Regions from separate parts of the Blautia sp. 1033sp1_1033st1_G9_1033SCRN_220408 genome, predicted to be linked through region 1. Evidence: a T-box and tRNA genes for the amino acid it is inferred to sense, from the RefSeq annotation. Region 1 holds a T-box; the other holds one or more tRNA genes.
What was found. A T-box is a leader RNA that pairs with one kind of tRNA and senses whether it is charged. The one in region 1 lies ahead of thrS (threonine--tRNA ligase), so its partner is inferred to be a tRNA-Thr.

Region 1 (3,198 bases):
GTGGGATAAGATCTTTACTCCTGAGAAGAGAAAAGAACTTTATTTGGAGCAGAAGAAGTCAGGAACTGTGATCAAGCCACATAAAGTAGGCCGTAATGATCCATGTCCTTGCGGAAGCGGCAAGAAATATAAATATTGCTGTGGCAGAAATAAATAAATAAAACGGTTTTTTGATGAACGTATTCATTTTTTCGGCAGGTATTCTTTGCCTGACCTATTATATAGTAATTATTATCCATGCAGGTATTACGGCAGATTTTGCCTGGATCTGGCCTGCAGGAACTGTTCTTTTGTGGGGATGGTGTCTGGTCAGACGACACATGGAACGATATGAACTGCAGCTTCCTGACTGGATCAGTATGGCAGGTTATGTGCTGCTGGCAGCAGGTATTTGCTTATTTACATTTCTGTTGATCTGTGTGATCCACGGGATGCAGGCAAAAGGAAAACCGGGACTTGAGTATGTAGTTGTTCTTGGGGCACAGGTGAGAGGGCAGAAGCCATCAAAGGCATTGAAGATGCGTCTGGAGGCGGCCAGGGCTTATGCCAGGGAGAATCCTGATACTGTCCTGATCTTGTCCGGCGGGCAGGGACCTGGTGAAGATATCACAGAAGCAAAGTGTATGGCAGAGTATCTGCTAGTACATGGGATAGGAAAAGGGCAGATGATCCTCGAGGAACGGTCTGTAAGTACCAGGGAGAATCTCGTTTTTTCTGATCAGTTGACTGGATGCAGTCATGGGAATTGCGGGATCTTGTCCAATAATTTTCATATTTATCGTGCACTGTGTCTTGCAAGAAAATTAGGATATCAGGATTTATGCGGTATCGGAGCAAAGTCGGATCTGATCATGCAGGTACATTATGTGATACGGGAGACAGCAGCCCTAATAAAAGAAAAAATATCCGGGAATATCTGAGTCAGCCCATTGACAAACAGAATTTCCGCATATATAATGAGTGCGTAATAAGGAAAAACGATGAAGAGAAGAGTAGGCTGCAGAACGATTCAGAGAGAGACATATAGGTGTGATTGTCTTATCGTAAAGTAGTTGAAGACCACCTCCGAGTGACTTTAATACAGTCCGGTGATTCCGTTATCATCAAATAAGTGGCCATTTTATACGATAGTATCAGCAGATAGTATGATCTGGCAAGCAGGGTGGAACCGCGAATGTTTATTCGTCCCTTACAGTGCATATGCATTGTAAGGGATTTTTTTGTATAATTTCATAAAAAAAGAGACGCATCCGTTGGGAACCCTCACATTAATAAGTGAAAAGGAGAAAGAACATGGTTGTCACATTAAAAGATGGATCCAAAAAAGAATATTCCGAACCAAAGTCTGTTATTGAGATTGCTTCCGACATCAGTGAAGGACTTGCCAGAGTTGCCTGTGCAGGAGAACTGGACGGAGAGGTTGTCGATCTTAGAACAGTTATTGATAAAGACTGTGAGCTCAGCATTCTTACATTTGAGGATGAAGGCGGAAAAGCTGCATTTCGTCATACAGCATCCCATATCCTGGCTCAGGCACTGAAAAGACTGTATCCGGATGTGAAGCTGGCGATCGGACCTTCTATTGCAGAGGGATTTTATTATGATATTGACAGTGAGACACCGATCCAGACAAATGATCTTGCAAAGATCGAAGCTGAGATGAAAAAGGTGGTAAAAGAAGCACTGCCTATTACACGCTTTACAAAGCCAAGAGAAGAAGCAATTGCTTATTTTGAGGAAAAAAATGAGCCTTACAAGGTAGAATTGATCCAGGATCTGCCAGAAGGTGCCGAGATCAGCTTTTATCAGCAGGGTGAGTTTGTAGATTTGTGCGCAGGTCCCCATCTGATGAGCACAAAACCTGTCAAAGCATTTAAGCTTACCAGTCTTGCTGGTGCATACTGGAGAGGCAGCGAGAAGAATAAGATGCTTACCAGGATCTATGGTACTGCTTATACCAAGAAAGCAGAGCTGGAAGAATACCTGAACCGTATGGAAGAAGCAAAGAAACGTGACCACAGAAAGCTTGGTAAAGAGCTTGGTCTGTTTATGATGAGTGATGAAGGACCTGGCTTCCCATTCTTCCTTCCAAAGGGTATGGTTCTGAAGAATACACTTCTGGATTACTGGAGAGAGATCCATCAGAAGGCTGGATATGTGGAGATTTCCACACCTATTATCTTGAACCGTCATCTGTGGGAAACATCCGGACACTGGGATCATTATAAAGAGAATATGTATACAACAGTGATCGATGAGCAGGATTACGCCATCAAACCAATGAACTGTCCTGGCGGCATCCTTGTATATCAGTCAGAACCACGTTCTTACCGGGATCTGCCACTGCGTATGGGTGAGCTTGGTCTTGTCCATCGTCATGAGAAATCCGGTCAGCTTCATGGCCTGATGCGTGTACGTTGCTTTACACAGGATGATGCCCATATCTTTATGATGCCTGAGCAGATCCGTGACGAGATCAAAGGCGTTGCAAAGCTGATTGATGAAGTATACCAGCTGTTTGGATTTAAATATCATGTAGAACTTTCCACACGGCCTGAGGATTCCATGGGAAGTGACGAAGATTGGGATATGGCGACTACAGCACTTCAGGGTGCTTTGGATGATTTGGGTCTGTCCTATTCTGTAAATGAAGGAGACGGAGCATTCTATGGTCCTAAGATTGATTTCCATCTGGAAGATTCTATTGGAAGAACATGGCAGTGTGGTACGATCCAGCTTGACTTCCAGCTGCCAATGAGATTTAACTGCGAATATATCGGAGCTGATGGAGAGAAGCATCGTCCGATCATGATCCATCGTGTTGTATTTGGTTCTATTGAGCGTTTCATCGGTATCCTGATTGAGCATTTTGCTGGTGCATTCCCTACATGGCTTTCACCAGTACAGGTAAAGGTACTTCCTATTTCTGACAAATATATGGATTATGCAGGAAAAGTACTTGATGACCTGAAGGAAAATGGTATCCGCGCAGAAATCGATACCCGTGCAGAGAAGATCGGTTACAAGATCCGTGAGGCGAGACTTCAGAAGATTCCGTACATGCTTGTTGTAGGTGCAAAGGAAGAGGAAGAAGGCAAGGTTTCTGTAAGAAGCCGTTTCCTTGGTGATGAAGGAGCTAAAGACCTGAGCGTATTTGTCTCTGATATTAAAGAGGAGATCAGAACACGAGCAAACCGT
Region 2 (3,198 bases), on a different contig from region 1:
AAGTTAAAATACAGAAGGCATTACAGTTACAGGTTTTGTAATTGTAATGCCTTTTTTATGACGCTGTTTTACGATAGCCGGAAGCTATAATGTGAATATATATTTTTAAATGCATATCCAAAAGGAGCAGGAATCTACAGCAGGGTTTCTTAAATGGGGAAGAAGATTTTTCTGGTTTTCACTTTTGATCCTTATAATAGCGGGGGTGTTGCTGTTAAAACCGGAAAATTAATTCAGTGAAAATTCCATATAAACAGGATCATGGTCAGAATAGGAATAACCTGTATTCAGATCCTCATAAGAGCCCATGGTGATATTATCTGAGAAAATAAACCCATCCAGAGTAACTGTATAGCTGGCATCCGGGTCGTATGGAATGTCCGTGTTTCTGGAAGTGTTCCACAGGTCAGCTTTTTCCTGCTGAGATAAAAGATCCATACCAAAGGTAAAATGCTCCGGCAGTTCTTTTCTTGGGAAAGGGTAGGCCCAGGAATGGTGCTCACTTGTATCGTCCTCTGAGGCTTTCAGGTCATGATTGAAATCCCCGCCGCATAGTACATAATTGCCGGCCTGATATTCTTTTTCCATGTCCTGGCACAGCATCCGGATCTGTCCCTGACGGATCTGGTCGTCGTTTCCATAGGCAGACATGTGCAGGTTGAAGACCACCAGTTCCTTGTCATTGTCTACCGGAACCCTGGAAATGCTGTAGCACCTGTCAAGATCAAAAAATTTTTTAAAGGTTGTAGCAATGGGAAAGCTTCTTCTTAAAGAGGAAGTCACCGGGTATCTGGAAAACAGGGTGATACCGGATCGGCTTTTGCCATGGGGCTGAGTCAGCGGGTAAAAAAGAAAGGGTGAATCATAATTCTGGGCGAACACGGAATAATAATCAGCAAATGTGTCTTTCAGGATATCATATTGGTTTACATGATAGCTTCTTGTAGAATTAAGATCTACTTCCTGGAAGAGGATAAAGTCAGGATTTTGGGATGCGGCAAAATTTCCGGCACCGTTGATGTTTGACTGGACATTTTCTTTGCTTTTAGCCCAGGAGGACTTACCGCCATCCATAAAAAAGCTGAAGTCAGGGGAATAAGCTCCAAAGCCAACATTGTAGGTAAGGGCAGAATAGGTCTGGTCTGTGGTCAGAGATGCTGTCTGTGCCTGTTCTGTTGGGGCTTCAACAGCCAGTTCCTGGTTGTCAGGGATCCTGTGGTAGGCTGCGTAAAGATAGATCACATAAGCCAGAAGAATGACCAGGATCGCAGCCAGGATGCCAAGAGGGATCTTGACCCATTTGGACAGTTTCTTTTTAGAAGCGTGGGGTATTGATGATTTCTTTTTCATAAGGTACCTCGTTGTTTGATTAATTTGGTGGTGAATATTTCATGGTATTGTCAAACAATATGCATGATATTCTGTAATTGGATTATATTGAGAATAAAGAAAAAAGTCAACTGTGTGTGCAAAGCACGGAACAAAGTTTGGAACATTCCGCGTAATCAGGATTTCGGTGCTTTAACATCAAAATTATTTCTGTCCGCTTCCTTATAATAAAAAAACAACTTGACAAACAAGACAAAAGCATTTAAACTAAACAACAGTTTGGGATGAAAGTTATAGTATGCTGGAACACAGCATATATACTGGAATCCCAGTAATTACAAGAGTTCTAAGAACAACATGCTGGAATAGCTCAGTCGGTAGAGCACTTCACTCGTAATGAAGGGGTCGTGAGTTCGAGTCTCATTTCCAGCTTATAGGAAGATCCTGCGTCGATGATGACGATGCAGGATTTTTTTATAAAACATATTCCCAAAAAGATAAAACTGTGATAGTTTTATGAAAATTACGCAGCATGTGCCGGTTAAGAACAAAAGGCACAGGTTACACATGAGCAGTTACGCCGCAATGAAAGGTGATAAAAGAGATGAATCAGTACGCAGCAGGATACGCTTTTTATTATGACGAGAGAACCGCAGCAAAAGCAGCGGCTTTTTTGCGTACCCTGGAATCTGCAATTGATACATGTCTTGGAAGCACTGGCGTACGTGCAGACTGGATGGAGCAGGACGGACCTGCTCTCGCTTGGCATACAATTAAATATAGATGCAGAAAGTATACGGATACCATAGCTGTTTCATAACTGGCAGCAGGTGCCGTATCTTTTTTTGTCTAAAAAGACTTGTCTGCAAAGATGGACAGCTTACTATATGAGAAAGGAAGAGTTACATGTCAGTTTATTCTCTGGAATTAAAAAATATTACCAAAAGCTTCGGCAAGGACGAAGATGTGTTAAGAGGGATCAGCCTTTCCATTGAAAAAGGTGAGTTTATCACACTACTTGGAGCATCTGGATGTGGAAAGACTACCACATTAAGGATCATAGCAGGACTGGAAGCGCCGGATAGCGGAAATGTATATCTGGATGGCAAAGATGTTACAGACCTGGAACCAAACCAGAGAGGTGTAAACACCATTTTCCAGAACTATGCCCTATTTCCTCACATGACTGTAGCAGATAATGTAGGCTATGGACTGAAACTGAAAAAAGTACCAAAGCAGGAAATAAAGAAACGAGTATCAGAAATGCTGGAGCTGGTACAGCTTTCCGGATTTGAAAAACGAAAACCGGATCAGCTTTCCGGCGGGCAGAGACAAAGGGTGGCAATCGCCAGGGCGCTGATCAATAATCCCCAGGTACTGCTTTTGGATGAGCCTTTAGGGGCATTGGATCTGAAGCTTCGTCGGGCTATGCAGACAGAACTGAAGCGTCTTCAGAAAAAGCTGGGTATAACGTTTATCTATATTACCCATGACCAGGAAGAGGCTATTAACATGTCTGACCGGATCGCTGTGATGCGTGAAGGACACTTTGAGCAGATCGGTACACCGGATCAGATCTATAATCATCCCAAAACCAGTTATGTAGCAGATTTTGTAGGAAACGCCAATATCCTAGAAGGGATTTGCCAGGGAATGGAAGGAACACAGGCGGTTCTTCTTACAGGAGAACAGAAACTGCTGGTGGCAGCAGAAGGCATATCCCTGGAAAAAGGCGAAAAGGTTACATTTGCACTTCGCAGCGAAAGTATTCATGTGGATGAAAGCGGCACAGGAAGCCTGACAGCTACTGTGAAAGAAAAGTCTTTTGCTGGCGGTCAGCTGCGTATGCTTTTGGAATTGCCAGATGGC

Region 2: it has a tRNA-Thr gene. The T-box ahead of thrS (threonine--tRNA ligase) is inferred to sense a tRNA for this amino acid. The anticodon was not compared.

What each region holds. Positions count from the first base shown of each region.
Region 1 covers NZ_JBFKZO010000005.1:174,213-177,410, forward strand. The annotation lists gene AB5916_RS06130 (SEC-C metal-binding domain-containing protein) at 1-157, shown strand, start outside; gene AB5916_RS06135 (YdcF family protein) at 174-920, shown strand; T-box leader at 972-1,193, shown strand; gene thrS (threonine--tRNA ligase) at 1,294-3,198, shown strand, end outside.
Region 2 covers NZ_JBFKZO010000009.1:84,654-87,851, forward strand. The annotation lists gene AB5916_RS08760 (endonuclease/exonuclease/phosphatase family protein) at 229-1,350, opposite strand; tRNA gene AB5916_RS08765 (tRNA-Thr) at 1,689-1,761, shown strand; gene AB5916_RS08770 (hypothetical protein) at 1,934-2,149, shown strand; gene AB5916_RS08775 (ABC transporter ATP-binding protein) at 2,236-3,198, shown strand, end outside.